2 regions of the Pseudomonas sp. C2.3V genome follow, and region 2 is predicted to be linked to the other one. Evidence: riboswitches for the same ligand, from Rfam matches in the RefSeq annotation. Region 2 holds a riboswitch; the other holds the start of a gene.
What was found. A riboswitch is a leader RNA that binds a small molecule or an ion and turns the genes downstream of it on or off. The one in region 2 is predicted to bind cobalamin.
Positions count from the first base shown of each region.

Region 1: another riboswitch for cobalamin. It lies ahead of cobO (cob(I)yrinic acid a,c-diamide adenosyltransferase); the one in region 2 lies ahead of AC4LF3_RS08625 (CbtB domain-containing protein).

Region 1 is NZ_JBZUBN010000001.1:2,452,353-2,468,454, forward strand. Features, by position in the region: gene rnd (ribonuclease D) at 1-1,057, opposite strand, end outside; gene AC4LF3_RS11615 (hypothetical protein) at 1,467-1,946, shown strand; gene AC4LF3_RS11620 (outer membrane protein transport protein) at 2,088-3,383, shown strand; gene AC4LF3_RS11625 (adenosylcobinamide-GDP ribazoletransferase) at 3,428-4,162, opposite strand; gene cobC (alpha-ribazole phosphatase) at 4,147-4,725, opposite strand; gene cobT (nicotinate-nucleotide--dimethylbenzimidazole phosphoribosyltransferase) at 4,722-5,777, opposite strand; gene cobU (bifunctional adenosylcobinamide kinase/adenosylcobinamide-phosphate guanylyltransferase) at 5,774-6,295, opposite strand; gene AC4LF3_RS11645 (cobyric acid synthase) at 6,292-7,749, opposite strand; gene cobD (threonine-phosphate decarboxylase CobD) at 7,746-8,735, opposite strand; gene cbiB (adenosylcobinamide-phosphate synthase CbiB) at 8,728-9,636, opposite strand; gene bluB (5,6-dimethylbenzimidazole synthase) at 9,633-10,298, opposite strand; gene AC4LF3_RS11665 (cobyrinic acid a,c-diamide synthase CobB) at 10,295-11,596, opposite strand; gene cobO (cob(I)yrinic acid a,c-diamide adenosyltransferase) at 11,593-12,234, opposite strand; cobalamin riboswitch at 12,352-12,548, opposite strand; gene AC4LF3_RS11675 (YggL 50S ribosome-binding family protein) at 12,764-13,129, shown strand; gene AC4LF3_RS11680 (restriction endonuclease) at 13,184-14,155, opposite strand; gene AC4LF3_RS11685 (metallophosphoesterase family protein) at 14,616-15,482, shown strand; gene AC4LF3_RS11690 (xanthine dehydrogenase family protein molybdopterin-binding subunit) at 15,489-16,102, opposite strand, start outside.
Region 2 is NZ_JBZUBN010000001.1:1,826,259-1,842,360, reverse strand. Features, by position in the region: gene cobN (cobaltochelatase subunit CobN) at 1-3,603, opposite strand, end outside; gene cobW (cobalamin biosynthesis protein CobW) at 3,608-4,660, opposite strand; cobalamin riboswitch at 4,784-4,973, opposite strand; cobalamin riboswitch at 5,032-5,247, shown strand; gene AC4LF3_RS08625 (CbtB domain-containing protein) at 5,344-5,529, shown strand; gene AC4LF3_RS08620 (CbtA family protein) at 5,539-6,225, shown strand; gene AC4LF3_RS08615 (sirohydrochlorin chelatase) at 6,225-7,253, shown strand; gene AC4LF3_RS08610 (precorrin-8X methylmutase) at 7,258-7,899, shown strand; gene cbiE (precorrin-6y C5,15-methyltransferase (decarboxylating) subunit CbiE) at 7,896-9,158, shown strand; gene cobI (precorrin-2 C(20)-methyltransferase) at 9,155-9,853, shown strand; gene AC4LF3_RS08595 (cobalamin biosynthesis protein) at 9,847-10,611, shown strand; gene cobJ (precorrin-3B C(17)-methyltransferase) at 10,608-11,372, shown strand; gene cobM (precorrin-4 C(11)-methyltransferase) at 11,369-12,157, shown strand; gene AC4LF3_RS08580 (cobalt-precorrin-5B (C(1))-methyltransferase) at 12,237-13,328, shown strand; gene AC4LF3_RS08575 (cobalt-precorrin-6A reductase) at 13,325-14,050, shown strand; gene AC4LF3_RS08570 (segregation and condensation protein A) at 14,051-14,908, opposite strand; gene AC4LF3_RS08565 (L-threonylcarbamoyladenylate synthase) at 14,905-15,537, opposite strand; gene AC4LF3_RS08560 (PHP domain-containing protein) at 15,534-16,102, opposite strand, start outside.

The sequences.
Region 1 (16,102 bases), 630 kb from region 2:
TGTCGGGTAAAACATATTGACCATCCGGCCAGCCACTCTTGATCAAGGCTTCCAGTACTTTCTTTCGCAGCATGAGTTCAGGCGCCATGGTCAGGCGCTCAGCTTCACTCTGGCCAATGAGACGAAGGTCCTTCAGAATCGGCGAGATTTCCGGAGGCAGCGGCTCGGATAACGGCTCAGGCCATTGATCCGGAGACGTCTTGGCGGCCTCGCTGATCAGCTCGATCAGGTGATCGCCGTATTGACGTACAGTACGAGGATGCATGTCATCGATACGGGCCAGCGCGACCTTGTCCTTGGGCTGAAGTCGCGCCAGAGGCCACAGGGAGCGCTCGCGCACAATACGATTGCGAGGCTGGTTACATAACCTTGCCTCCTGCTCGCGCCACGCACAGATGGCCCTTAGCACAGCCAGCTGCTGACGTGACAGACGCCAGCCCAGCTTGACATCTTTATACGCCTGATAGGGGTCCGACTCCTGCTTAAGGTTGGCTACCAGCTCACGGCCATCTTCCAAGAGCCATCCCCGCTTCGTCTGATCCAGGCGCTCAGACAACGCCAGATACAATTCCGCCAGATGCTCCACGTCAGCCGCGGCATAGCGCTCTTGTAGCTCCGTCAGTGGGCGCTGAAGCCAGTCCGAGCGTGTCTCGTCCTTGGGCAAGGCGATACCTAACAGTTCGTGTACCAGACGCGAATATCCCATCGAATGACCCAACCCCAAATAGGCAGCCGCCAGCTGCGTATCGAATAGCGGCTCGGGGAGGCTTCCGGTCAGCTTGAGCAGAACCTCAAGGTCCTCACTGCAGGCATGAAGGACTTTTGTGACCTGCTTGTCTTCCAACAGCCCAGACAACGGCGCCCAGTCACTGATCGTCAATGGGTCGATCAGAAAAGCGCCCTGCCCGTCGCCGACCTGAAGGAGGCCCGCAATGGGATAGAAGGTATCGACCCGCATGAACTCGGTGTCGAGCACGATGAAGGGCAAGGTGCGCCAGAACGCGCATTGTCGAGCAAGGCTGGCATCGTCTTTGAGCCATTGGATAGCAAGAGCCACGTAAATCCTCCAGTACTGTTACCGGAAGTATATCCATCCTGAAGCATTCAGGCAGATCAAAGGCCCAGATTAAGCCGCTTAATGCTTATCAAGCGTCCCGATTTGCCACATTTGAGGCGCTTCGTTGTCTTAGAACATAGGGCAGGCTGCACGGCATGACCAGACAGGCACCAGCCTGCCGAGGCGACCGCCATCCGAACCTGGCGGCATGAGTCTAACGTGACCAAGCGGAATATGGGCAGGGATGAAAACTTCAAAATCGTCTAAGGGCTTAGGTTTACGTGCGAAACTTAAAGCTAAACTTGAAGTTCAAGGCCTAACGTCAAGAGAAGTCGGGGCTACACGAAAACAACATCAACCGACCAGGCATTCGACTCGAGCGGGTCATTGTCTTAGTGATGAGGTAGCCATGGGAATCGCTGCATGCGAATTGAGTCAGTATGTTATTCGTCCCACCCTGGTCTATCTAGACCGCTATTCCCTGGCAGCAGAGGCCATGCTGCTGGCCACCGCCGCCACGCAGTCTGCGCTAGGCGCCACGCTTGAAACACAGCAATACCACGGTATTTACCGAATTTCCGCCGAACGGCATGCCGCCCTCTGGGATTACTATCTGGCCCGCGACCCTGAGCTGGCCAGCCTTGTCCGAGGCCTCGCCAGTCAACATGCCTTTTTCGGGGCGCCTCATCTGGAGCTGACCGTCAACCTTCGTTATGCCACAGCAATCGCCTGGCTCATGATCGAAGAATCACGCCTGCCCTTACCGGAGCCTGACGACCATCAAGGGCAGGCCCGGTTATGGCGTAAGGTTTTCAATCCTAGAGGCCGTCTTCATGACTTTCACATGGCCTGGCAGCGCTGCAGCGAGACGTGGAACCAGGTAGCCTGAGTATGACCCGGTAGTCTTTTTTGAATAACGGCCAATAGACTGTTAAAACCTTTTTTGAGCGATACGCTCGTCGTGGCTGTTGGTAAAAGGTCACCGTTCTGATAGTTTCCGCCCGCGTCATCTTCTGGAGTTGCGCTAACAATGAAAACAACAGGGTTGAAAACAGCAATTGCGCTGGCTGTCGCCAGTTTTTCTAGCCTTAGCCTTGCCAACGGCATTGCCATCAACGAGCAAAGCGCCAGTGGCATGGGGACCTCCTTTGCCGGTCGTTCGTCCTCTGCATTGGATGCTTCGACCGTTTTTGGTAACCCGGCTGGCATGTCCAAGCTCAAGCGTACTGAAATCAGCGGCGGAGCGGCCGTAATTGATGCCAGTAGCGATTTTAGTAATGTACGCTCGAATGCGCGTGGCACCAACGAAGGGGATATGGTGCCAACATCCGCCGTTCCGTTCGGCTACGTTGTAACACCACTTAATGATGATTGGCACTTTGGTCTGGGTATCTATGTACCCTACGCGCTGATCAGTGACTATGAAAATAGTTTCCAGGGTCGTTATCACGGATCGTACAGCAAGGTTGAGGTCATTACAGTCCAACCAACGCTGAGCTACAAGATCAATGACCGCGTATCCGTTGGCTTTGGCCCTACGATCAACCGAATAGCAGGCAAGCTGGAAAGCAACTTGTCCCTTGCGCCCTTGGGCGGCGGTGATGCGGAAGTTAAAATCAAGGGCGATGATGTTGCGCTGGGCTACAACATTGGCGTGCTGGCCGATGTAACGGATCAGTTAGCGGTCGGGGTCACCTATCACTCCAAAGTGAAATACAAGTTGGAAGGCCATACCAAGGCCAGTGGCGTGTCCAGTCTATCTCCCGTCGTCAATCGTCTGATCAGCCCGCTGAATGGCAAGTACGATGCCGAGCTGGATATCACTACCCCTGAATCGCTGGATACATCCTTTACTTACAAGCTTGACGATCGCTGGACACTATACGGTGGCGCAACCTGGACCCGCTGGAGCCGTCTGGACAAGCTGGAAGTACAAAACAGTGGAACACCTACAGTACCTACTCTGGGCAATGTCCTTGGCACAGTGGATGAAGAACTCAAATGGCACGACACTTGGTCCTATGCCATCGGCGCTTCCTATCAGCTGAACCCCCAATGGGTACTGCGCACTGGTTTCGCAATCGATCCGTCGCCAACCGACAACGAATACCGCAACGTGCGTATTCCGGTGGGTAATCGCAAGACCGTATCGATTGGTGCAGGCTGGTCTCCTTCGCCTGATCTGACCGTTGATGTTGCCTATGCCTACCTGTGGGAAGACAAGGCGTCAATCAATCGTGAAGCGACTGCTTTGCAGCCGGCCTACAGTGCTAAGGTTGAAAACAGCGCCCATGGCTTGGCCGCTCAGGTCAGCTATCGCTTCTGATAGACATGTATGAAAAAACGCCGCCCTTGAGGCGGCGTTTTTATTCAGATACTCGTCAGGGCTAACGCAACCAGAACACCGCACTCAAGCAACTCGACCAGCGCACCCGCCGTATCGCCAGTAGTCCCGCCCAGGCGTGTCATGAATGCTCGACGAAGCCACAGAAAGAGCAGCACTGCCATCAGCAAAGCGATCAGGCTTTCTCGTATCACGAGCAACATGACGATGACATGGGCGGCCAGTACAAGGCGCAGCAACCGCTTCGGCATGTGATCGACCAGCACCTGACCCAAGCCTCCCGGCCTTGCGTAAGGGGTCACGAGTAGCAGCCCAGGCAGCGCAACTCGCGCAAGCCAGGGAACTAGGAGGAGGGCATCCAACTGGTGGTGCTCAAGCAGTACGAAAAGCGCCGCGAACTTGAGCAAGAGCACAATGATCACCGCAACGACCGCCATCGGGCCGGAGCGAGGGTCCTTCATGATTGTCAGGGTGCGTTCACGGTCACCAAAGCCACCGACCCAGGCATCTGCCGTGTCCGCCAGGCCATCCAGATGCAGCGCACCGGTCAGCGCGACCCATACAGCTAGAACAATAGCGGCCTGCAATACCGGAGCCGCTTGCCCGAGCAGGTTGCCAAGCAGCCATAAAATGGTACCCACCAGCACGCCTACCATGGGGTACCACAATAAAGACTCACCGGTTTTCTCGGGTGGAGGCATGCCGGGCAGGCGTACCGGCAGACGAGTCAAGAACTGCAGGGCAATCAGGAAGGGCAGCATGGTGGGTATGTGTCGCTCAAGGCAGACGCCTCAAAAGCATGAAGACTGGCATAAGGAACTTCTACTTGAAGCAGATCCTTGCGAGGTAGTCCCTGCTGCCGTGCCAGTAACAACCGGATAACGCCGCCATGGGTTACCACTAGTGCGCGCGTATCCGCTGTACGCCTGACTATACGCTCCATGGCGCCTAGGACACGCTGTTCGAACGTGGCCACCGGCTCTCCATTGGGCGGCGTAAAACTGTAGGGATCAGCCCAGAACTGGCCTAGGGCATCAGCCTGACCCTCCATCAGTTCGGCAGCGGTACGCCCCTCCCAATCGCCAAAGTCCAACTCGCGCAGGTCAGGCTCAAGTTTGCACTCTACTCCCTGCCTACCTGCCAGCCACTCAGCAAAGGCTCGGCACCGCTCAAGGGGTGAGCTGATAATCAACTCCCATGACGGTAATGCCTGGACCGCGGCCTGCATACTGGACCAGCCCTGCTCCGAAAGCGGATGATCCAGACGCCCCCGAAAACCACCCGGCCCTTGTGTCTCACCATGTCTCAACAGAAACAGGCTCATGCCGGGCGATCCGATACGCTGGCCTCGGCAAAGGTCGCCATTTCGCCATGCAGGCGACACGCCAACTGAAGCAAGGGCACCGCCAATGCTGCACCGCTTCCCTCCCCCAGACGCAGCCCCAGCTCAATCAGCGGCTGAGCGTTGAGTGCTTCAAGCACAAGTGCATGGCCCGGCTCGGCTCCGCTGTGAGCAAACAGCAGCCACTCCCGCCCGGTGGGGCTCATTCGTACGGCGCACAAGGCGGAAACAGAGCTGATGAACCCATCGACCAACGCCGGAACCCCCTCCTGCATGCAGGCAAGGTAAGCGCCGGTCAACGCGGCAATCTCGAAGCCACCCAGACGGCGCAACACCTTTAGCGGGTTACTCAATGACTCCGCATGGCGTAGCAGACCACGCTGGATAACCGCGACCTTCAAGGCGATGCCATCTGCATCGAGTCCGGTTCCCGGCCCCGTCATCGCGAGGGGTGAAGCTTCCAGCAATGCACAAGCCATAGCGCTGGCCGCCGTGGTGTTGCCAATCCCCATCTCACCACCGATAAACAGCTGAGCGCCACTTGCCTTGGCTTTCTGGACGCTGTCTCGTCCTGCCTGCAGAGCTGCCTCGCATTGAGCAACAGTCATGGCCGGCTCGCGAGTAAAGTTGGCCGTACCTGGACCAAGAGGACGATCAATAACGCCTGGCAACGCCTCCATTGGCTCAGCGGTTCCCAGATTAATGACCTCCAGCGGAGCCTTGAGCGAACGCGCCAGAACGCTGATGGCAGCGCCACCGCCAACAAAGTTGCGCAGCATTTCGCCTGTCACCGCCTGAGGATAGGCCGACACCCCTTCCTCCACGACACCGTGATCCCCTGCGAAGACACTGATTGCCACGTGCTCGATAACAGGCCGTTCACGTCCCTGCATCGCCGCCAGATCAATCGCAACCTGCTCCAGCAGCCCGAGTGCGCCACGCGGCTTGGTAAGCTGCGCCTGGCGGGCCGTCGCCAACTGGCGGGCCCGCTCATCCAATGGCTGACAGGGTGCCTGCCACCAGTACTGCGTCATAAAGAAGCTCCTTTGAGCGTCATTGGCAAACCTGCCACGGTCAACACAACACGATCACATTGCTCAGCCAGCGCCTGGTGCAGCCAGCCCGCCTCATCGACATAGCGCCGGGTTAGCTCACCCAGCGGCACTACTCCCATGCCAGTCTCGTTGCTGACCAGAATGATATGGCCTGGTAGTTCGGATAGGGCTTCCAGCAAGGCCGCTCGCTCCCGGGCGAGCATAGTGGCATCCTCTGCCATTAGAAGATTGGTCAGCCAGAGGGTCAGGCAATCCACCAGAAGACAGCGCCCAGCCGAAGCATGAGCTCGCAGCACCGCAGCTAGATAAAGAGGCTCTTCCACCAGTCTCCACTCAACGGGGCGGCGGTCGGCATGCTGGGCAATTCGGGTACGCATTTCGGCGTCCCAGGCCTGGGCCGTCGCAATGTAGATGACATCCAGACCTGAGTCAGTGGCCAATTTTTCTGCAAGGCGACTCTTGCCCGAACGCGCGCCCCCCAGAATCAATTCCTTCATTGGTTTATTCCACATAAAGCACGCAATTTCGCGGTGTCCAGATGCTGGTCGACCAAGTCCGCCAGCCGTTCGAGATCGCGCTCGCGCAAGGCATGGTAGTCAACACGTTCAGGAGTAGTCAGCCCCGCCCAGCGCAACAAGGCGGTGCACGCATCAGGCGACTCGAACAACCCATGCAGGTAGGTTCCCATGATCAGCCCGTCTTCGCTCAGTGCGCCATCGCAGCGACCATCATCCAGGATAATGGCAGGTCGCTCCAAGGCGGCCCCTTCGGTGACTCCCGCATGAATCTCATACCCTGTTACGGCAGACCGGGTAGCCGCCAGGCAGCCCGCGACATTACGGAGTTGTTTTTCAGCGGCCAGCTCGGTGTTCATGTCGAGCACGCCCAAACCTGCGCTGTCACCTGGATCACTTTCCAGCCCGAGCGGGTCACTTACGGTACGGCCCAGCATCTGATAGCCGCCACAAATACCCAGCACGCGTCCTCCATAACGGAGATGCCGTTGGATATCAGTATCCCACCCCTGTTTGCGCATGAAGGCCAGATCGCCTCGCACGCTTTTTGACCCAGGAAGAATGATCAGGTCGCAAGGCGGTAGCGCCTGACCTTGTCTTACAAAGCTGATTTCGACTTGGGGATGCAGCCTTAACGGATCGAAGTCAGTGTGGTTGCTGATGCGTGGAAACACCGGCACCACCACTCGGATAACCTCGCCCCGCTTGGCGATCTGTCGCGTATCGACCGCATCTTCGGCTTCGAGATGCAGGTCGTGCAAGTAAGGCAGAACACCCAGCACCGGCTTGCCCGTCCGCGCTTCCAGCCAGTCCAGGCCCGGCTTGAGCAATGCAATATCGCCACGGAAACGGTTGATAACGAAACCTGCCACACGCTGCTGCTCCGACTCGCTGAGAAGCTCTAGCGTGCCCACGAGATGGGCGAAGACACCGCCCCGGTCGATATCGGCGATCAGGATAACCGGGCAGTCCACGCGCTCGGCAAACCCCATGTTGGCAATATCGCCTTCACGCAGGTTGATTTCTGCGGGCGAGCCTGCTCCTTCCACCATGATCACCTCGTATCGGCCGGCCAGACGCGCATGGGATTCCAGCACCGCCTCGCGAGCGATACGCTTGTAGCCGTGATAGGTCTTGGCATCCATCGTAGCCACTGCACGACCATGAATAATGACCTGTGCGCCGATGTCCGTATTGGGTTTGAGCAACACGGGATTCATATCTGTATGCGGCGCGATTCCACAGGCTTGGGCCTGTACAGCCTGGGCGCGCCCTATCTCACCATGGTCTGCCGTGACGGCACTGTTGAGAGCCATGTTTTGTGGTTTGAACGGTACGACAGCCACTCCCTGGCGTTTGAGCCAGCGGCACAAACCGGCGACCAAGGTGCTCTTGCCGGCATCGGAGGTGGTGCCCTGCACCATCACGGTTGTCATAAGGAATCCTTGTATGCCTGCAAAGCCAGGGTGAGTCGCGTCCACCCGGCTTCATCACAGGGAAGACCAAAGCGGATGCCCGCTATTGAAGGGAAAAACCGCGTGAGAATGGCTCGGCTGGCCAGGAACTCATGAAGCGCCTCAGCATCGGGTCGAGACAACCATTGAAACAGACCGCACCCGCCATCAGGGACCAGCTCGTGAGCGGTCAATACATCAGCCAGGCGCTGCCCTGCCGTCGCAAGCCTCTTGCGCTGCCGGTCATGACCACGCTTATCGAGCAGAATTTCACGTGCCACGGCCCGAGCTGGACCACTGACTGTCCAAGGGCCCAAAACATCGTCCAGTCGTTCCAGCAAGTTCGCTTCAGCCAGCACAAAGCCCAGGCGGACGCCTGCAAGACCGAAGAATTTCCCGAAGGACCGCAGTACGATCAATCCTGGCCGATCCGTCCATGAAGCCAGACTGTAAGCGGGAGAGAGATCCATGAACGCCTCATCCACGACTAGCCAACCACCCCGGTCGGTCAGCTTGGCATGCCAGCGGAGCAGCCGCTCAGGCTCGATAAGCTGTCCGGTAGGATTGTTCGGGTTGACCAGCACCAAGACGTCAAGCGTGCTTAGCGCTGCCTCTACATCGTCGAGTGACAGGGGTACAACATAATGCCCTGCTCGCCCCCAGGCCTGCTCGTGTTCGGCGTAACAGGGTGCCAGTACGCCTATTCGCCCCTCAGGACGAAGTGTGGGAAGAGCCTGGATGGCCGCCTGCGAGCCGGCAGCAGGCAGCACCCGTGGAGCCCTGTAGTAACAAGCAGCAGCCTCCTCCAGGCCGTCGTTTGTCTCGGGCAGACGCGCCCAGGCTGATAACGGTATGTGGGGTATTGGCCAGGGCATAGGCGCAAGCCCTGTCGACAGGTCCAGCCAATCCTCCAACGCGATACCATAACGCTGCGCAGCCTTGCGCAGACGTCCGCCATGCTCAAGCACTGATCACGCCTCCCAGCACGATAACTGCCACCCAGAGCATGACGCCCCGACGGACGAGCAGCAGTGCCATATCGATACTGTGCGCTGTGGGTGCAGGCCCCAATCCCAGAACAGGCCGATCATGTAGCTCGCCGTGATAGCGCGCTGGACCACCCAGTGTCACGCCCAGCGCACCGGCGCCCGCCGCCATGACCGGACCGGCATTGGGACTGTCCCAACGAGGCGCCTGTGTTCGCCAGCAATGCAGAGCGGAGCCAAAGTTACCCAACAGTGCATACGTCAATGCCACCAGACGCGCCGGCACGTAGTTGAGCCCATCATCTATGCGTGCAGCCGCCCAGCCAAAGCGTTCGAAGCGGGTATTGCGATAGCCCCACATGGCATCCAGCGTATTGGCCAAGCGGTATAGAACAACACCCGGGGCGCCTAACAGGACAAACCAGAAGAGAGCCGCAAAAACAGCGTCGCTTCCGTTTTCCAGTACGGATTCCGTACCTGCCCGCGCGACAGCCTCTTCATCCAGCTCACGGGTTTCCCGGCTGACCACATAGCCAACACGCCGCCGCGCCTCCTCCAGGTTATTACGCCGTAGCGCCAGCGCGATGGGCTTGGCATGCTCGCCCAAGCTTTTAAGGCCAAGCGCGAAGTACAGCGCCAGCGCCTCAACCAGCCAGCCTACGTAGGGAATCTGATCGAGTAGCGCTACCAAGACGACCCACGGTAGTACAGCCATGCACCAGGCCGTCAGCCCGTGACTGCGCCAGCCGCCACCGCCTGGATTGAAACGGCGCTCCAGCGCGTTTGCCCACCGACCAAATCCCACCAGAGGATGCCAACGTCGAGGCTCGCCCAGTATCGTATCCAGCAGCACACCTAAAAAGGTGGTCAGGGCCAGAATCATGTCTTTTCAGTCTCCTTGACAGAACCCCAGCGGTTTTCAAACACGAGCTCATCCAACGGGCGAGCCGTTCGCCAACCCTCCTCGACCAGCATGGGCTGATTGTAGAAGGCCTCGACAGGCCCAAGACACAGGATGGCCAGCGGCTTGCTGCCTTCAGGCATCCCCAGCAGTTCAGCCACCGCAGTCGGGTCGAACAGCGAAACCCACCCCATCCCAAGCCCCTCCGCCCGGGCGGACAACCATAGATTCTGGATCGCACAAGACAGCGATGCCACGTCCATTTCAGGCAGCGTACGGCGTCCGAAGATATGGGCTTCTCGCCCCTCCATGAGGGCAGCCACCAGCAGCTCGGCACACTCTTTTATGCCTTCCACCTTGAGCCGCATGAACTCATCGCTACGCTCACCCAGCGCCTCTGCCGTGCAGACACGCTCGGACTCGACCAGCCGGTAAAGCTCGGCACGCAGCTCCTGATCAGTAATGCGCATGAAGCGCCATGGCTGCATGAGGCCTACGCTTGGCGCTTGATGAGCAGCGCTCAACAGCCGCCGCAGCTGATCCTCCGGTACATGGCCGCCACTGAAATGACGCATGTCACGTCGTTCGGCGATAGCACGATAGACGCCGGCCTGCTCGGCGGAAGGAAAGGCGTGAGGATTCATGGTGCTAGCAGGGCAGCCGCCGTTTCGGGGGCGGATGGCATGTAGAAGTGAATGTAGCTGGCAGTCAGGCGGCCCTGTTGGAACACCGACTCCGCCGTGGCCTTGCCATTGGGACAGATACCACGCAACGTTGGAGCCAATGGCGATTCCAAGGATGAGTGATGATACGTATGGCCACGCAAGGTGCCGCTCTCGAAGGCAACGCTTTGCAGCGCCAGTGCAGTAAGACGTGGCTGCAAGGTGGCTTCTCCTTCAAGAAGTCCAACCATCTCGCCCTGCTCGCCTGTCTTGTCAGCCAGGCGCTCCAGCAGATAGAGCATCCCCCCGCATTCGGCCAGAATGGGCTTGCCTGCGGCATGATGCGCCCGAATAGCAGACTGCATGACGGTATTTCCAGACAGCTGTTGAATATGTAATTCAGGATAACCGCCCGGCAAGTAGAGACTGTCTACTTCCGGTAACTGCTGGTCCTGCAACACTGAAAAATGCCGAATCTCAGCGCCCATGGCGCGTAGAAGATCAAGGTTCGCCTGATACAGAAACGACAGTGCCGCGTCGCGTGCCACCCCGATGCGTACATCTGCCAGCAGCGGTTCGACGCTCTTCTTCATAGGGGCCTGAAACAGCACAGGCTCCGGTAGTGAGGTATCGGCACTGGCAGCAATGGCATCGGCCGCAGCGTCCAGACGTGCATCCAGATCCGACAACTCGTCAGCCTGGATCAGCCCAAGATGCCGGCTCGGCAACTCGATACCCGAGTTGCGCGGCAAGGCACCAAACCAGCGCATACCGCTTGGCAAACTGGCCTTGAGCAGCTCGGTCTGCCGGGCGCTGGAGCCACGATTGGCCAGTACGCCAGCAAAGGGCAGATCCGCCTGATAATGTGCAAGACCGTAGGCTAATGCCCCAAAGGTCTGCGCCATGCCGGTCGCCTCAATAATACCCAGTACCGGCACATTGAAGCGACGTGCCAGGTCCGCACTAGACGGCGTGCCGTCAAATAGCCCCATGACGCCTTCGATAAGGATCAGATCAGCTTCGCCTGCCGCTTCCCATAGCAGCCGGCGACTTTCTTCTTCCCCTACCATCCACAAGTCAAGCTGGTACACCGGCGCACCGCTCGCACGGGCCAGGATCATGGGATCGAGAAAGTCCGGGCCGCACTTGAATACACGGACCTTGCGGCCCTGTCTTGTATGCAGACGTGCCAGGGCTGCCGTTACACTGGTCTTGCCCTGGCCGGAGGCCGGCGCAGCAACCAGGAGCGCCGGACACCGACGATGATCATGCAGGTTCAAAATTCGATTCCTTTCTGGGCGCGAATGCCGCTCTGGAAGGCATGCTTGACCAAGCCCATTTCACTGACGGTATCAGCCGCGTCGATCAGCGCCTGCGGTGCACCGCGCCCCGTTACGACAACGTGTTGGGAGACCGGACGCGCCTCGATATCCGCCAGCACGTCTTCAACCTTCAGGTAGCCATGCTTGAATGCGATATTCAGTTCATCAAGCACTACGAGTGCTATTTCAGGATCACTTAATAATGCCTTGGCCACAGCCCAGGCACTGGCAGCGTTTTCGATGTCCCGTTGACGATCCTGGGTCTCCCACGTGAATCCCTGGCCCATCACATGGTAACGGACCTCCTCGGGGAACCGCTGGAAGAACATCTGCTCACCGGTACTGACGCGTCCCTTGATGAACTGTACGACGCCCACTTTCAGTCCATGCCCCAAGGCTCGGGCCACCATGCCAAAGGCAGAGCTGCTCTTGCCCTTGCCGATACCGGTGTGTACCAGCAGCAAGCCTCGCTCATTCTGTGCATTGGCGATCCGCTCGTCCATGACAGCTTTCTTACGGACCATTCGCTCACGGTGGCGCTCATTGCGCGCATCATCGACGGGTAACGAGGTGGGGGTTTCTGGGGTATCGCTCATGACGCTCTCCTTCAGGCAAGGGCTGAGGCGAACGGAAAGATCTGCTCCGCAAGGATACAGATGAGGCAACGACGCACAACGCCATTAGCCCTGTGCGACGATCAATGCCCTCCGCATTGCCGTGTAACGCCTGAGGCCGGTCTCCGGGCTCGTGAGCGGAAAACTCCTCCGCCGCGCCTTCCCAGACAGCTGTCCAGTGGCCTGTGCGACGTTCAACTCACCTACCGTTGCGGGGGCAGCGCCGGCTTGCTACCGGCTTCCCTGTTTCACCTCGTCGACCCATGTCACGAGGCACCTCAAGCAGACGCGCAGGTTACGGGCAAGCCCTGGGAGCGTCAACGAAAGTCATGGCAAATGGGGATAAATCTTTGCGCAGAAAATCCACCGGCGCGACAGATTCATTTCGCTTTGTCGTCACCGCGCTATCATATTTGATAGCCATGCTGGCTGAAGCTGGTGATAATGCGCCGCTTTCCATCCAGTCAAACCCTTTGGCTGGCCATGAAGTTATCGAGCTACAGGTCTCCCTATGTCCGAATCCACTGCCAACGATCCCCGTCTTAGCCGCATGAAGCGCCGTATCCGCAAGAAGCTCTACCTGGGCGAATTCCAGGAACTGGCATTCGAGCTCAAGGCTGATTTCAAGGAATCGCTTGAAGACGAAGCGCTAGAAGCGCTGCTGAGCGATTTCGTCGATTTCGTCGAGTCCCGTAACCTGGACTACATGGGTGGCTTCGGCGAAACCTGGATCGAAGGCACTATCATGGCAAACAAGCGCTACGGCTCGCCCACTGAGGAAGACCGTCAGGCCCTGACCGATTGGCTCAAGGCACGCAAGGAAGTGGCAAGCGCTTCTGCCAGCGAACTCTACGATGCCTGGCACTTTGAAGAGTAACAGGTCATCGTGAAAAGCCCCGGCCAGTGCCGGGGCTTTTTATTTCTGCTGCGTTCAGGAGGCTGGCCAGTAGATCCGCGTCAAGGGAATCAGAGATTTCAGCTCCAGATCCAGAGACTCGTAATGCACCAGAAGCATGTCGACTAACTGATCCATGTCCATCAGAGCCACCAATTGACCGGCGCGCTCGGCCTCATAGATGGCCTCCTGGCTGAAGCCGCATGTACTGACAAAAATACCCTTGTCGTCAGCCTTCAGACAGTTCAGAAGCTCTCGTAAAGTCTCACCGCCTACGACACCTTGACGATGCTGAACCTGGACCTTTACATGAGGGGGATGCAGACCCAGGCCATCCAGGGAAGCCTCGATAGCCAGGCTGCCGTTGGACGCAGGAGGCTGTTTGGTGATAAATCCCATGGCGCGTACCAGACCGGATACCAGCTGGATGATCTGCGCCTCGGAAAGACGATCGAGCCGATCAGCAATCAGTTCGCGAGCCTGTGCTTCCATATCCTGTCGAGCACTCAGGATAGTGTCGGCCTCCTGCTCGCCCGGCTGAAAATCACCACGGCTGAGTGAGTCGAGCTGCTGCCAGATTTCCTGGCGCAACTGACAGCCCTGCACCGCATTCAATGCATTGCGCGCCTTGACGCTGAGCTGCGCACGGGGAATCTGTGCATACCACCTGACTTGTCTCAGGTTGGGCCACTCCTCGCATTCATGCGGATCATAGCTGTACCCACCTGTAACATGTCCCAGCCAGTACTGACGCGTCCTGTGGTCATACACGACTAAGGCATCGCCTACCCTGATGTCGTGGGTCAGCGTCTTGAGCGCCGACGCCCACGTATCCAACATTGACTCACTATGCTGGGTCGTATACTCGGAAAGCTTGATCTTGATTGCCTTTTCATCCGGATAAGCCCGCAGATCGCCCAGCTTGGGCCAACCCAGCGCAATTATCCCACGGCGCAACGCCTCGTTAAGCGCGCGCCCTTCTACCTCAATCTTCCACGCTTGATTCATAGCGATGCGCTTCCATTAACCTGCAGATACCTCCTGTTTGAAGGTACCCGCACATTCTGGTGAGAAATCAGTAATCAGGTTTGTAACCAGACCAAAATCCGGGAAGCGATGACGTCTAAAACGCCCGTGATATATTACAAATCGTGAGCCATGAAGTACTGCTAATCGTTGATAGCGACAAGCGGCGGCAGCAGATTACTGCTCAATGATGAGAAACTGTCTGCAAGTTTTTGGATAAAAACATCACATATTTTTCCTTAACCTATGCGAAGGGACATCGGTGTCGTTTTTCATCGATAATGCCGTTTGAACGTTTGAACGAATAACGGCTAACTCAAGACGCCCATGCAAGTGGAATCGCCTAACCACTTACAGCCTCTTAACCGTTAAATCAGGCCAGACAATCGAATTCTCGCCGCCCATTAGCGTCGTAACTTCACACTGACAGCATGCATTTCCCATGACAACGATTCTGCAAATCTCCGATACTCACTTCGGTACCGAACAACAACCCGTACTTGATGCGCTGGAAGATCACGTACGTGAACATGGCGCCGACTTGCTGATTCTTTCAGGAGATATCACACAGCGAGCCCGTGACAAGCAGTTCGAAGCCGGGCTGGCTTACGTGCAGCGTCTTGAGAAATATGGCATTCCAGCTACCCTGGTAATACCAGGCAACCACGACATTCCGCTTTATAACCTCTTTGCCCGCTTCATGACGCCCTATGCCAACTACCAGCGTCATTTTGGAAGCGACCTTGAGCCTACCTATGAAGATGAACATCTTCTGGTCATTGGGTTGAACACTACGCACCCCAAGCGGCGCAAGGACGGAGCGGTTACATCCGAGCAGATTCAACGCGTCGTCGACCGCTTGAACAAGACCTCAAAGGAAAAGCTGCGCATCGTTGTAGCACATCAACCCTTTGGCGCCATGGTTCTGAGTGACTTGAGCAATCTGCAGGGCGGCGCAGGAGATGCGCTTACCGCCTGGGCTGACGCCGGCCTAGACTTGGTAATGGGTGGCCATATCCACCTCCCTTATGTTCTTCCCCTAAGCGGCCAGTACCCTGAGCTTTCCCGAGAGATATGGATTGTGCAGGCAGGCACGACGCTCTCCTCTCGCGTACGTGGCAGTGCACCCAACTCCTTCAATCGACTGATCGTAGGCAACGGCGAAACCAAATGCGTCGAGGTAGAGCGCTGGGACTTCATCGACAAGCGCTTTACAGTTGCCGAGCGCTTCAACCTGACCTGGAAGGCAGAAGAGCAGGCACTGGAGACGGATCGCCATGAGGTCCTGGTGCCCGGCGGTCAGCAGTAAGAAGGCTTATGCGTGCATGGCATTGGTCAGGCGCGCTCTTGTCAGAGGTACCTGCCGCAGCCGTAACCCTGTCGCATCGAATACCGCATTGGCAATAGCGGCAGGCACTGCAGCAGACGTTGCTTCACCTGCCCCAACAGAAGGCTGGTCCGGCTGATCGAGCAAGACGATGTCAATCTCTGGTACTTCATGAAAGGCCAGCACGGGATAGGCTCCCCACTCAAGACTGGTCACACCGGTAGGGTTGAACGTCACTTCCTGCTTGAGTGTACGGGCGACCGCCTGAATCACATTCCCCTCAATCTGATTCCTAACACCGTCCGGGTTGATGATGAGCCCGCAATCATGGGCAACCGTCACGCGTCTGACCCTTACTCCGGCTGAGCTGACATCCACATCGGCGACTACGGCCACATAGGCATTTTCATTCTCGTATTGAACGTAACTGATCCCGCGGCCCTGGACGGATTGGCCTTTCCATCGATCAGGACCCTGCTGTCGAGGCGTCCAGCGAGCCTGCCGGGTGGCCGCTTCAAGCACGGCACGGCCGCGAGGATCCTGCAGATAACGCAGTCGAAACGACAAGGGATCAACCGACACGGCCCAAGCCAGCTCATCCA
Region 2 (16,102 bases):
GGTAGCCGGATCGAGTACATAGGCATCGGCCAACAGTGCATACTGATGGTCATCGATCAATGCTGTCGTGGCATCGAAGGCAAACAGATAATCCACCGTGGCCGCCAGCTCAAAAGCACCTTTATATCCATGCCGCTTCACGCCATCGATCCATTTGGGATTAGCAGCCCGGGAACGAATGACGCGGTTGAGCTCTTCCTTGAGTGTACGGATACGAGGCGACTCCGGCTGACTGTGGTCGCCGTGATAAGACGCTACTGCCTCGCCCTGCAATGTCTCTGCGGCGGCCAGCATGCCACCCTGGAATTGATAGTAGTCGTCCGAATCCAGCAGATCGTGCTCACGGTTATCCTGGTTATGCAAGACAGCCTGTAAATGGCCGAGCCGCTCGACGAAGCGCTCCCGTGCAGGCGTGCCTGGGTCATCTGCGCCATAGGCGTAGCCGCCCCAATTAAGGTATACCTCCGCCAGATCATCGCGAGATTGCCACTGACGCTCATCGATCGGGCCTTGCAGACCCGCCCCATAGGCGCCGGGCTTGGAACCAAATACCCGCCAGCCAGCTTGGCGCCGCGCCTCGTCAGTCGCCAACCCCTTCGCTTCGAGGACACGCTGCTCATCACGGACCCGGGCGGCCAATGGATTCATATCGTCCGGCTCGTCCAGCGCTGCCACCGCCTGCACCGCAGCATCAAATAGCCTAATCAGGTTGGCGAAGGCATCACGGAAAAAACCCGAAACCCGCAACGTGACGTCTACACGCGGCCGGTCCAGGATTGTCAAAGGCAGGATCTCGAAATCACTGACACGCTGGCTACCCGCTTGCCAGACGGGGCGCACGCCCAGCAATGCCATGGCCTGGGCGATATCGTCGCCACCTGTTCGCATGGTAGCGGTTCCCCAAACGGACAGCCCCAACTGCCGCAGGTAATCGCCATAATCCTGCAAATGACGCTCCAGCAAGAGATTGGCTGATTGCCAACCGATTCGCCATGCCGTTTGGGTTGGCAGATTACGAACGTCTACCGAATAGAAGTTGCGGCCCGTAGGCAACACATCCAGACGGCCTCGACTGGGTGCTCCGCTGGCGCCTGCCGGGACAAACCGTCCTGCCAATGCACTGATGATTCCTGCGATTTCCGCCGGACCGCAGGCGTCAAGAAGCGGTGCTATATGGCTTTTGAGCTGGGCCAGCACCAGCCCCGCATAAGGCCACTGCGCCTCATTCAACTCACCGCCCAGTGCCTGCTCAATCAGTCGACCGGCCAGTAATTCCAGGCGCTCACGCGTGTCACCGGCGATACGCCAAGGCTCCGTACTGACTGCCCGTAACGCTTCAGGGTACGGCCCAGGCCAGGGCTCTCCCAACGCAGCATCAAGGGGATCAATATTCAGGCTCAGGTCTTTAGCCAATGCCTGAAGCAGGCTGGCATTACCGCCCTGCCCGTTACCGCGGGGAATACGAACCAACGCCAGCAAGGTATCAAGCCGCAGGCGCTCCTGAGGAGACTCACCAAAGATATGGAGCCCGTCGCGGATTTGCGATTCCTTCAGCTCGCACAGGTAGGCGTCTACCTTGGGTAACCAGTCTTCGGGCGCTTCGGTATCCGAGAGTTTCAGCTCCTGGTCCAGGCTGGAGCGGCGTAACAGCTGTGCGATATCGCCTTGCAGCTCGCGGGCGCGACGCGGATCAAGCAGTTGCGCTTCATAGAACTCATCGGCAAGCCGCTCAAGATCGCGCAAAGGTCCATAGCTCTCGGCGCGCGTCAGCGGAGGCATCAGATGATCGATGATAACCGCCTGGGTACGACGCTTGGCCTGCGCCCCTTCGCCCGGATCATTGACAATGAAAGGATAAATGTTGGGCGTCGGGCCAAGCACGGCATCCGGCCAACAGGTTTCAGACAGACCAACACCCTTCCCTGGAAGCCACTCAAGGTTGCCATGCTTGCCGACATGCACCAGCACATGGGCGCGATAGACGTGCCTCAGCCAAAAATAGAACGCCAGATACCCATGCGGCGGTACAAGGTCCGGATCGTGGTAAACCGCACTGGGATCAAGGTGATAGCCCCGCGCCGGCTGGATACCTACAAACGTCAGTCCGAACCGCAGCCCGGCAACCATCATGCGGCCGCAGCGAAACATGGGGTCCTGCTCGGGATCGCCCCAGCGTTCCCGCACCGCGTCCTGGTTCACCTGCGGCAATTCGGCGAAAAAGCGCAGGTAGTCCTCCATCCCCAGGCTTTGATGGCACGGCCGTAAATCCAGGTTTCCCAGATCATTCGTCACGCCGCCCAATAGGGAATGGACCAAGGCCGTTCCGCTCTCGGGCAGGCCTTCGACCGGATATCCTTCGGTCTCCAGCGCTTTGAGAATATTGAGTGCAGCGGCAGGCGTATCCAGCCCTACACCATTACCAATCCGGCCGTCCCGGGTCGGGTAATTGGCCAGGATCAAGGCGGTACGCTTTTCACTATTTGGCAATCGAGCCAACATGATCCAGCGCCGAGCCAGTTCAGCCACAAACGCCATTCGCTCATGAACGGGCTGATAACACACCACATCGCTCTGGCTGCGCTCATCTCGCCAGGCCAGGCCCTTAAAACTGACGGGGCGCGTGATGATCCGCCCATCCAGTTCCGGTAAGGCAATGTGCATCGCCAGGTCGCGTGGACCAAGCCCTTGGGCGTTCTCCCGCCATCCCGGTTCGTTATCCTGGGCACAAATAGCCTGCAGTACCGGCACATCGCGACGAAACGGGCGGAGATGAGGGGAATCCGGGTTGGACTGGGCAAAACCTGTCGTATTGATGATCAGCTCGGTCTCTGTCGCCTCCAGCAGTGCCTCGACCTCAGCAAGGCACTCCGGCTCCTTGAGACTGGCTACGGCAACAGGTAACGGATTAATCCCTTGAGCTATCAATGCTTCGCAGAACGTATCGATGAACCCTGTATTGGCCGCTTGTAGATGACTGCGGTAGAACAACAGGGCTGCTACCGGCCCATCCTCCTGCCAACGCTGCTGCCACGAGCCCAGCGCCTTATCTTTATCACGCTCTGGCGCATACACCGCAACACGCGGTAGCGGCTGAGGCTCGACCCACATCGTCTCACGTCCAAACCATCGCTGGCCGATGAAGCGATACAGCATGCGGGCATTATCCATGCCGCCCTGTCGCAGGTACTGCCAGATCCGCTCGGCATCCTCAACGGAAGAGTTACCCAACGCCATTAGCTCAGGATCGGGTTTGTCATCTCCGGGTACAAGAATCAGCCTGGCACCTTGTGCGGCCAGCTGGGCCAATTGATCTACACCGTAGCGCCAGTACGCCGCCCCGCCCAGCAACGAGACAATGATGACCTTGGCATGCTGAAGCACCTCATCGACATACAGATCAACCGAGGCGTGATTCATCAGCTGCATGGGGTTGGCCAGGCGCAGGCTTGGAAAGTCCTCAGGCAGCCCGCGCGCCGCTTCGGCCAGCAGCGCTAGATGAGAATCGGCACTGCACAGGATCACCAGGTCGCCCGGGGTCTGTGCAAGATGAGCGATTCCGTCGTCGGGAGTAAAGCCGCCGGGCTGAGTCCTGAGGAGATGCATCGTATTAAGCCAGTACGCTGCGGAGTTCAGCGCTGATGGCAGCCTGATCCAGATCCTGGCCAATCACGACCAGACGTGTCTGCCGAACCTCATCCGCCTTCCAGGCACGATCGAAGTGCTTGTCGAAGCGGGTACCTACCCCTTGCACCAGCAGGCGCATCGGCTTGGCCTTGATGGCGACGAAGCCCTTGATACGCAGGATGCCGTGGCGCTGCACCAGCCCGGTCAATGCGTCCAGCAAGACACTTTCCTCTACCTCTGGCAGATCGACCGCAAACGAGTCGAATTCGTCATGATCATGCTCCTCATGAGGCTCATGGTCGTGATGCGTCTTTCGCGCGTCGATATGCAGCTCGGCCTCGGCATTCAGCCCCAGCAGGACAGACAACGGCAGCTGCCCATTGCTCGCTTCGATGATTTTCACGGACGCTGGCAATTCGCTCTCGATCTGGCTACGCACGGCCGCCAGGGCCATTTGCGGCATCTGGTCGACCTTGTTCAGGATGACCAGATCGGCGCTTGCCAGTTGATCCTCGAACAGCTCATGCAGTGGGGACTCGTGATCCAGGTTGGGGTCCAGCTGACGCTGGGCATCGACTTTTTCGGGATAGGCCGCAAACGTACCCAGGGCAACCGCCGGGCTATCCACCACGGTGACAACGGCATCCACGGTGCATGCATTACGGATTTCCGGCCACTGGAAGGCTTGTACGAGCGGCTTGGGCAGCGCCAGGCCAGACGTCTCGATCAGGATGTGGTCGATATCGGCACGTCGGGCCACCAGGTCGCGCATCACCGGAAAGAACTCTTCCTGCACGGTACAGCACAGACAGCCGTTAGCCAGCTCGAATACCCGGCCTGCGGCTTCTTCTTCGGTACATCCGATGCTGCACTGCTTCAGGATTTCACCGTCGATACCCAGCTCACCGAATTCATTCACAATGACGGCGATGCGCCGCCCTTGGGCATTTTCCAGAATATGGCGCAGCAATGTGGTTTTGCCGGCGCCGAGAAAGCCGGTAATGATTGTGACAGGAATCTTGGCCAAGGTTTTCATGAGCTGCCTTATGAAAAAGGGACAGGCAGGCATGACGAAGACGCGCTCATACGCAGTCCAGACGCCACACCGGATCACCCCGCCCGGTTGTCGGAAAGAATACGGCTCACACGTGCAGCCGCATTCTGAAATGTGTTCAAGGCAGGTCTCCTGGCTCACGGCAACGCTTCTCGCCTTCCCGCCCAAGAGCAGTGGCTTCCTGAAAAGCATCGATTAAACAACCGTTTACAGTTGCGGGGGCAGCTGCGGTCTCGCACCGCATTCCCTCTTAGCTTTGGTCATGTGCCAAAGCACCCTGAAGGCGCAAAGGCTACGAGCGACACTCTGGAGTGTCAATCGATGAAGTTGACGCTTCGCCCGTGTTCGTGGTCTGCTTGCGCCTGATTTCAGGTGTCGCCACGCGGTTCGTGGCGGTGAAACGGGAAGCCGGTTCAAGTCCGGCACTGCCCCCGCAACGGTACGTGAGTGTAGATCGATATCCACTGTGCTCGGCTGTAGAGCATGGGAAGGCCGATCTTGCAGGCGTTGGAGCCCCTTGCTCCACCCCCTTCACAAGTCCGGAGACCGGCCTGATTGACGATTGAGCAACCTGCGGTGGGCGGGCGCAGCTGAATGGCGTGGCGCGCAAGCGACCGCGCCTTCGTGCGTTCCCTCATCCTCGCCACACTCCTAGGAGGGAATCCATGAATAGCCAATCCCTGTCTCATGTGCCTACGGCATCCGGCACCCTGACTCAACGCCTGACTGCCGCCGCCCTGGCGTGCGTGTTGGGAGCAGGCCTGGTCTTTCTAGCCGGCTTCTCACACATCGACGCCCTTCATAATGGCGCTCATGACACCCGTCATAGTGAAGGCTTCCCCTGCCATTGAGGCTGTGACATGTACAAACGGATTGCCTTTACAGCCAGCTTTGCCGGACTACTGGCGGCACTGCTCCTGAGCGTGCTGCAGGGTCTTTGGATCACGCCGCTTATCCTGGAAGCCGAAACCTATGAGGTAGCGGGTGAAGCGCACGCGCATGCCGCTGACACGCCTGCTCACCACCATGACGACGAGGCCTGGGCGCCTGAAGACGGCTGGCAACGAACGCTTTCGACACTCGGCGGCAACCTGGTCGTTGCGGTTGGATTCAGCCTGATATTGGCAGGCCTGTTTACGCTACGAGCCCCGCGCCACGCCTGGCATGGCTTGCTTTGGGGCGCTACCGGCTATCTGACCTTTTGTCTTGCGCCCTCCCTGGGGCTGCCACCGGAACTGCCCGGCACCGCAGCGGCTGAACTGACCGCACGGCAAGGCTGGTGGATCGGCACCGCGGCTGCCACAGCCTGCGCCCTGGCCCTGCTATTTTTCACCCGCCATAGGGTGTTGCGTCTGGCCGCATTGGCCCTTTTGGCGCTGCCCCATATAATTGGCGCACCACAACCTGCCGAACAGGCAAGCCTGGCCCCTGAATCCCTGCAGCAACATTTCCAGTTGGCAGCACTTGTTTCCAATACCGTTTTCTGGATTGTGCTGGGCTGGCTGAGCGCCTGGTTCTACACCCGTGATACAGCTGAGAACACCTGATGACTTTAAGTAACAGCGCACCCGCCATTCTCGTCGTGGGGCATGGCACTCGCAGCAGGCCGGGCGTCGAAGAGTTCTTCCGCCTCGCCGAACACCTCAAGAGCCGCTTTCCAGATCGTCTGTGCACCACAGGCTTTCTCGAATTCGCCCGCCCGACCATTGCTGAAGGCCTTAACAAGCTGATCGCAGAAGGTGCTCGTAACATTACCGCCATTCCTGGCATGCTGATGGCCGCCGGCCATGCCAAGAATGATATTCCCAGCGAACTCAACGAGTTCATGGCCGCGAACCCGGAAGTCAAGATCACCTACGGAGTGGAACTGGGCGTCAACGCCAAGATGATGCGCGCTGCACGCGATCGTATCGAGGCGGCCGAAGCGCAGTTTGGCGATGATTACCGTCGCGATGAAACCCTTCTGGTCGTTGTCGGGCGAGGCGCGTCCGATGCTGACGCCAACTCCAACATCACCAAGATCACGCGCTTCCTGTGGGAAGGCATGGGCTTCGCCTGGGCCGAGACCTGCTATTCCGGCGTAACCAAGCCGCTGGTAGCCGACGCGCTGCCTGTCGTGCATCGCCTGGGCTACCGCAATGTCATCGTATTCCCCTACTTCCTTTTCACAGGACGCCTGATCGATCGCATCTATGCAGACGTAGATGCCTATGCCGAGGCGCATCCCGAGGTACGGGTTGTCAAGGCCGGTTATCTCAACGACCATCCCTTGGTCATCGAGGCGTTGGTGGACAAACTCCATGAAACCGAGGAAGGCACTGGCAACATGAACTGCCAGCTTTGCCATTACCGCGAGCAGATCATCGGCTTCGAAGACCGTGTCGGTGCTCCCCAGTTCGGACACCACCACCATGTGCGCGGTATTGGCACCGATGCCGATCATGACCACCACCATCATCACCATCATGGTCATCACCACCATGATCATGAACATGGCCACAGTCATGATCATGCTCTGTCACCTGCCCAGGCAGCGCCGCTCAAAGGTGTTCAGAAACTGACCCCGGCGGATTGATTGCATGCCCTTCGATTATCAGCGCGACCCGGAGGCCATCGAGCGTCAGTCCTTTGAACAGATCAGGACATTGACCGACCTCAGCCGCTTTGACCCTGACCAGGCGCAGATTGCCATGCGCCTGGTACACACCTGTGGCGAACCGGAGATTGTGGAAGCGCTGCACTTCAGCCCACATGCCATGGAAGCCGGTCTTGCCGCCGTGGAGGCGCAGGCCTCTATCCTCTGTGATGTCGAAATGGTCAGGCACGGCCTGACCCGACGCCTGTTCGGTGAACGTCCCTTATGCTTTCTGAATGACGAGCGCGTCCCGGCACTGGCAAAAGCAACGGGTGAAACGCGCAGCATGGTGGCGCTGTCGCTGTGGGAGCCCTATCTGCCCGGCAGCATTGTAGTCATTGGCAACGCCCCGACAGCCCTGTTCAGACTGCTTGAGCACTTGGAATCGGGTGGCCCCAGGCCCGCCCTTGTCATCGGGATGCCGGTTGGATTCATTGGTGCAGCAGAATCCAAGGATGCGCTCATGGCTCATGGGCAAGCACTCGGCATCGAGTGGATAGCACTCAGTGGCCGACGGGGCGGCAGCGCGTTGGCCGCCGCTACGCTCAATGCACTGGCACGTGTGCAGCAAGGGATACGCTGGTGAGCGAACGAACCTGGAATGGCCCTACGCTGGAGGTCATCGGCCTTGGGCTCGCAGGCGAAGCCCTTTCGGCCGAAGCGCGGCAGGCACTGGACTCGGCTGAACTGGTTATTGGTGCACCGCGTCATTTCGAAGCGCTTGAGCAGCAAGGCCTCAATGTTCCTCGCCGAGCCCATTTCCCTAACCCGTTTTCAGCGCTCTGGTCGCTTCTGGCAGAGCACTCCGGCCAGCGCATCGTCCTGCTTGCCTCTGGCGACCCGCTTTTTTATGGCCTTGGCGGACATCTGCGCAAGCACCTCACCGCTGAAAAGCTTCGCTTTTATCCGGCAGTGTCCAGTATCCAGGCCGCCTTTGCCCGGATCGGCCAACCCTGGCAAGAGGCTGAAGTGGTCAGCCTGCATGGTCGTCCCCTTTCCAGTCTGCGCGCCGCCCTGAAGGTCAACCGCTGGTTTGCAACGCTCACCGATGCCCACAGCCATCCTGCCGCGATCGCAGACGAGCTGGTTGCCGGAGGCTTTGGTGATTCCACCGTTTGGGTAGCAGAAAACCTGGGTACCCATGAGGAACGTGTGTCCACTCATACGGCCAGCCTTCTCAGTGAGTCGACTGAAGTCTTTTCTCCCTTGAACGTCGTGATCTTCAGGACTCAAGGTGCAGGTGGCGTACTGCCTGAATTCCCGGGCATCACCGACGCCGCGTTCAGCACAGACGGTGACGAGGCCGGCAGAGGTCTGCTGACCAAGCGCGAGGTACGGCTGTGTGTTCTTTCGCTGCTTGAGCCCCGTGCAGGTGATATCGGCTGGGATATTGGTGCAGGGTGTGGTGGCGTAGCGGTGGAATGGGCCCGATGGAACCCCTATGGGCAGGTTCAGGCCCTGGAGTATCACGCCGAGCGACTCACCCATCTTGCTACGAACCGTGACCGCTTCGGCGTCGTCAAGAATCTGCATATTCATGAAGGCCGTGCGCCTGAGCATATCGCTAAACTGCCATCGCCGACCGTCGTATTTGTAGGCGGTGGCGGCCGTGATCTGGCTGCGATTCTTGAAGCATGCTGGGCTCGACTCCCGTCAGGAGGACGCCTGATTGCCAGTGCCGTCACCGAGGATGCGCGTATGGCTTTGCATGGCTTTTCACAAATTGAGCCTGCCCAGGACGACGAATGGATCCAGTTGGCCGTTTCCAGAGGCGACCGTCTCGCCGGTCAACGCCTCATGCGCCCGCACCTGCCTGTACTTCTTTTCAAGCGAATCAAACCATGACTGGTACACTTTATGGCATCGGTGTCGGCCCCGGCGACCCCGAACTGCTTACCTTCAAGGCTGCCCGCCTGATCCGGCAGTGTCCGGTAGTAGCCTATATTGCCAATCAGCAAGGTGCCTCCCAGGCGCGGGTCATCGCCCAGGAACATCTGATCGATCAGCTGGAGCTGCCTATCTACATGCCGTTCGAGCGTCAGCGCGATGCGGCGCTCTCTGTCTATGATCAAGCTGCTGCCGATATTGCCCACCGGCTTGAGCATGGACAGGACGTGGCGGTTCTATGCGAAGGCGATCCTCTACTGTTCGGCAGCTTCATCTATCTACATGATCGGCTGGGCGAGCGGTTTCCCTGTCAGATTGTGCCGGGCATCAGTTCGATCATGGCCGCCGCCGCTGCAGCGCGTCACCCGCTGACGCGACTCGAACAAAGCCTGCGCATCCTGCCCGCTACTGCCGGCCCGGAGCGGCTGGCCAGCGCCCTGCATGAGCCCGGACCGCTCGTGATCATGAAACCCGGCCGCCAGTATGGTGAAATCCTGCGCTTGCTGCGACGTACCGGACGTGACGCTGATAGCGTTTATGTCGAATACGCCAGCCGTGACACACAGCGGATCATTCGATGCCATGAAGCGATGCCTGATGGAGAACAAGGCCCCTACTTTGCCTTGTTCCTAATCGGGGCACAGCCATGCTGACCATCGTCAGTCTGACGGATGCCGGTGCTGCGCTCGCTCAACGCTTGCAGTTACTGGATCGAAGTGCCGAGTGGCTGCATCGTCCTCAGCCTTTTATCGAAACCGTACAGCAACGCTTCCAGGCCGGACATCGGCTGGCATTGATCTGCGCCAGCGGTATCGCCGTACGCACCCTGGCGCCAGTGTTGCAAGACAAGTACCGCGACCCGCCGGTGCTGGTGTTGGATGAAGCCGGTCGGTTCATCATTCCCCTGCTGTCCGGCCATGAAGGCGGCGCCAACGCCTGGGCGCAGGAATGGTCGGAGCAGCTGCAGGCTCAATGCGTTATCACCAGTGCCCGGCGCTACACCCGTCCTCTCTACATTGCTGGCCTGGGATGCGAGCGAGGTTGCCCGGAATCAGTTCTGCATACACTGATGACAGAAACCCTGGCTGCCCATTCGCTGACCGTAGCCGACATCAATGGCTTCGCCAGCATCGCATTGAAACACGACGAAGTCGGCATGCTGGCATTGGCTGAAACATTAAATGTACCTATTCGGTTTTTCGAAACCGACACGCTCAACCGGTACGAAAACCAGCTCACTCAACGCTCCGCTATCGTTTTTCGCGAAACGGGCTGCTATGGCGTGGCAGAGGCAGCGGCCCTTGCAATGGCCGAGCAGGTAACGGGCGGTCCGGCCGAGCTGATCATTCCCAAACACAAGAACGCCCGTGCGACCTTTGCTCTTGCACGCGCCTATCAGGATCCTTCATGACTGGACGTTTAGTTATCATCGGTACCGGCCCAGGCGGGCTGGAGCACTTGAGCCCCGCTGCCAGCCGCGCGCTGGAAGGCGCTACAGACCTGGTTGCCTACCCGCTCTACGTCGACCTGCTCGGCGAGATCGTGGCCGGCAAGGCACGTCACGATAGCCCGCTGGGTGATGAAATCGGCCGTGCCCGCCGCTCCCTGGAGCTGGCCGCCGAAGGCCGAAGCGTGGCGCTGATTTCCAGCGGAGATGCAGGCATCTATGCCATGGCGACTCTGGTGTTCGAGCTACTGGAGCACGAGGCGCTGCCCGCCTGGCACGAGGTGGAGATTGCCGTAGTGCCCGGCATTTCAGCCCTGCAAGCCTGCGCCAGCCGTGTGGGCGCCCCACTTGCCCACGATTTCTGCACCATCTCGCTTTCAGACTTGCTCACTCCTTGGGAAACCATCGAGACACGCATCCGTGCGGCAGGCCTGGGAGATTTTGTGGTGGCCTTCTACAACCCGGTCTCCCAAAAGCGTACCTGGCAGTTGGCACGTGCCCGTGAGCTGTTACTGGAAAAACGCCCAGCAGACACGCCTGTCATTATCGGTCGCAACGTCACCCGGGCAACAGAGCAGATCACTATCACTACACTAGGCGAACTGGACCCAGCTCAGGTCGATATGCTGACTATTGTGCTGGTGGGCAACAGCGAAACCCGCCGAGTTGGCCAATGGGTATACACGCCCCGCGGCTATGCTAAAAAACTGGGAGCCGATGCATGACGGTTTATTTCATCGGCGCCGGTCCTGGCGACCCCGAGCTGATCACCATCAAAGGCCAGCGACTGATTCACAGCTGCCCGGTCATTCTCTATGCAGGCTCCCTGGTCCCTGAGGCTGTTCTCCAAGGCAACACAGCCGAACAGGTCATCAATACTGCCGAGCTTCATCTGGCGGAAATCATGACGCTGATCGAAGCTGCCCACGCCAAGGGCCAGGATGTAGCACGCGTGCATTCAGGCGACCCGTCACTCTATGGCGCAATTGGCGAACAGATTCGCCGTTTACGTGAGCTGGACATTCCGTTCGAAGTGATACCGGGCGTCACAGCCACGTCTGCTTGCGCTGCCTTGCTCGGTACAGAACTGACGCTCCCGGATATCTCTCAAACCATTATTCTCACGCGCTATGCAGGCAAGACAACTATGCCCGAGGGTGAGCAACTGCCGGACCTTGCTAGGCATGGCGCAACCCTTGCCATACACCTGGGAATCAACCGACTGCACAAGATTGTCGAGGACCTGATCCCGCACTATGGCGCCGATTGCCCGGTGGCTGTGGTGCACCGAGCTACCTGGCCGGATCAGGACTGGGTAATGGGTACGCTGGAAGACATCCTGGCTAAAGTTCGGGCCAAAGGCTTCCACCGCACGGCGCTGATTCTTGTCGGGCGCGTGCTGGCACCAGATGATTTTTCCGAATCCTTTCTTTACCGGGAGGACAAGGCTCATGTATATCGTCCGGCATACAAGCGTCGCAAAAAAGCCAGCGAGGAGCCGCCTGCATGAGACCGTTCACCTGCCCGTTCGTCCATTCCAAACCTGACGCACTCATGTCAGTGGTGGGCTGAAGGACGACTCAACGCCCATGCGCGAGGAATCTCCCGAGCGTAAAGGTCCGCTGCGCAGCGGCTTTACAACAGGCAGCTGCGCCACGGCCACAAGCCTGGCAGCGGCACGCCTGCTCTTGCGTGGCGAAACCTGTGATGCCTTGACCATTGATCTGCCCAAGGGCGGGAAAACCCTTCTGCTTCGTATCGAGCATTGCGAGCGTAGTGCTATGGGTGCCACCGCCTCGATCATCAAGGATGCTGGAGATGACCCGGACGTTACCCATGGCGCACGGGTTTTCGCTCAGGTCGAGCTGACAGCCGAGCCCGGTATTACCTTTCTAGCAGGTCCTGGTGTTGGCACAGTAACCCGACCAGGTCTGGTACTGGAGGTTGGTGAACCCGCGATCAACCCGGTACCCCGGCAGATGATGCGCCACCATCTGGAGCGGCTCGCCCTTGAGGCTGGCTACCCTGGCGGGTTCCAAGTGACTATCGGCGTTGAAAGCGGTGAGGTATTGGCGCAAAAGACCATGAATGCCCGCCTGGGCATCCTGGGAGGGCTGTCGATTCTGGGTACCAGCGGCATCGTTCGTCCCTTTTCCTGTGCAGCCTATATCGCCTCAATTCAGCAGGCTATTGATGTTGCCCGCGCCAATGGAGAGTCTCACTTGGCTGCGTGTACCGGCAATGCCAGCGAGGCGGCCATGCGGACCCACTTCGGCCTGCCTGAAATTGCCTTGATCGAGATGGGAGATTTTGTCGGCGCGGTCTTAAAACATACCAAGCGCGTTCCAGTGCCACGATTGTCTCTCTGTGGCGGTTTTGGCAAGATCAGCAAATTGGCAGCCGGACACATGGATCTCCACAGCCGTAGCTCCAGCATAGACCTGCCCTGGCTGGCTGAGCAGGCGGCAGCTCTCGGCGCAGGCGCCACCTTGCAAGCGGCTATTGCTTCCTGCACTACCAGTCAACAGGCGCTCAAGCTTTCCCATGAGGCCGGTTTCCTCCTGGCTGACCATATCTGCCGACTCGCTCGTAATGTGGCGCTCAGTAAACTGCCCGCTGCCACGGCACTGGACGTTTTTGCCATCGACCGCGCCGGCAATCTGATGGGAAGCGCGTCTTGAAGAAAATTCTGCTGCTGGGCGGCACTCGCGAAGGTCTGCGCCTTGCCTATCAGCTTCCCGCTGATGCCATCTATAGCCTGGCTGGCCTGGGTCAGATACCTGATGACTTACCCTGCCGCTGCCACGTAGGTGGCTTTGGCGGTATCGATGGGCTAGTTCGTTTCATTCATGAACAACGAATTGATTTGCTGCTCGATCTGACCCATCCGTACGCTGAACAGATCAGCCGACATGCTCAGAAAGCCGCTAGACAAACAGGTATCCCATACTGGGTGCTGCATCGTCCGGCCTGGCATCCTTGCGCGAGTGATAACTGGCGGGAATGGCATCACTGGCCCGATCTGACGGCCCAGCTTTATCCCTTTGCCCGCGTCCTGATGGCGCTCGGACGAGAGCCGCTAACCCATATCGATGAGATACCCCCTCACCAGCATTGGTGGGTTCGCTGCCTGGTCACTCCGGAGCAGACTCGTTCCAACGTTACGCTCCTGAGCGCACGAGGACCATTCCAGATAGAAGACGAATACACCTTGTTGAAAGATCAAGAGATCGAGGTGATTGTATGCAAGAACAGCGGCAGCAGCGCCACCGAGGCTAAACTGATCGCTGCGCGCGACTTGAAAATCCCTGTCCTGATGCGTGCTCGCCCCCCATTGCCACAGGCGGACCAGACATTTACTGCAATCGATTCCCTGATGACGGCGCTAGGCCTACGCCGGTAGTCAGGACTGAGCAATATCTGCATCGGCAACAGGCGCGTCTTCGCCTCGGGCCCGTACATGAATCGCTGCAAAGGGCTCGTTCTGTACCAATTCGATCAGCGATTCCTTTACCAACTCCAAGATAGCCATGAATGTCACCACCACACCTAAACGGCCTTCTTCGACGGTAAACAAGGCAATAAAGGGTACGAACTGTCCCCCCTTGAGGCGTTCGAGCACATCGCTCATGCGCTCACGAGTCGATAAGACTTCCCGTGACACCTGATGGCTCTCGAAGAGATCCGCCCGCCGCATAACCTCACTCATGGCCAGCATCAGCTCGTTCAGCCCCACATCCGGCAGGAGTTTGCGCGCCTTGGCGTCAGGTGCCGGTAAAGTGGGTACGGTAATGTCACGCCCTACCCGAGGCAAAGTATCTATATCCTCAGCAGCTTTTTTGAAGCGCTCGTACTCCTGCAACCGGCGAATCAATTCAGCTCGAGGGTCATCCTCTTCCTCTTCCTCCTCCGAAGAGCGAGGCAGCAACATGCGCGACTTGATCTCCGCCAGCATGGCTGCCATGACCAGATACTCTGCAGCAAGCTCCAGACGAACCGATTTCATGAGTTCGACATAACCCATGTACTGCCGGGTGATCTCAGCCACTGGAATATCGAGAATATCGATATTCTGTTTGCGGATCAGGTAAAGCAGCAGGTCAAGCGGTCCCTCAAAGGCTTCGAGGAAGACCTCCAGCGCATCTGGCGGGATATACAAGTCCTGTGGCAGCTCGGTAAAAGCCTGCCCGTAAACCAGCGGTACTGCCGCCTCTATGCGTGCCGAAGGCTCGTTCACGTCAGGACTGCCTGGCTCGCTCATGCACGCTCACGCTCAAACGGCTCTGGATCACCAGCACCAACACGTAGAACTTCCGGCTCGCTGTCGGTCAGGCTGACCACCGTAGAGGGCTCAAGTCCCCCCATTCCACCATCAATGATCAGGTCAACGAGATGGTCCAGCTGGTCTCTCATCTCATAAGGGTCGGATAGCGACTCTTTCTCGCCGGGCATGATAAGGCTGACACTCATCAGCGGCTCCCCCAGCTCTTCCAGAAGCGCCTGAGTGATGGGATGCTCGGGCACCCGCACACCAATGGTACGTCGCTTGGGATGCAGCAGAATGCGTGGCACCTCACGGGTGGCGTTGAGAATAAAGGTATAAGGTCCTGGCGTATGCGCCTTGATCAGTCGAAAGGTGCTCGTGTCGACCTTGGCATACAAACCAAGCTCGGAAAGATCGCGGCATACCAGAGTGAAGTTGTGCTTGTCGTCCAGCTGGCGAATTCGCCGGATGCGTTCTACGGCATTTTTCTCACCGATCCGACAGCCCAATGCATAAGACGAGTCGGTGGGATAGGCGATCACGCCGCCGCTTTGAATGATATCCACGGCTTGACGGATCAGCCTCGGCTGGGGATTTTGCGGATGTATCTCGATGTACTGGCTCACGTTGGCTCCTGACTGGCTGGGTAGATGGCATGGCCGAATCGTGCCCACAGCGGAGGCAGGTCTTCAGGGACCGGACGGTACATGCCCAGGTCAGACCAGTCACTCGGTGTATGGAAATCACTTCCGGCACTAACCATCAGACCGAACTCACGCGCCAGAATTGCCAACATGCCAACCTGTTCGGCTGGCTGGACCCCATTGACCACTTCCAGGGCATGCCCGCCGGCCATGATGAAGTCACCGATCAGCTTGCGCCGTTTAGTCCGTGTAAAGTCATAAGCCAATGGATGAGCCAGACTGATCCACGCCTTGGCCGCACGCAGGGTTGTGACTGTTTCCTCCAGGGTCGGCCAGTGCTGCTTGACATCACCGATCTTGCCTCCGCCCAGCCATTTGCGGAATGCTTCGCCCCTGTCCTTCACATAGCCTGCCTGCACTAGAAACTCAGCGAAATGAGGGCGGGAAGGCGCATTACGGCTATCACCCAGCGCCTGCTGAATAGCCTGAGCGCCTTCAAGCGCCCCCGGCATGCCCTTGGCAGCCAAACGTCGATCAATTTCTTCGG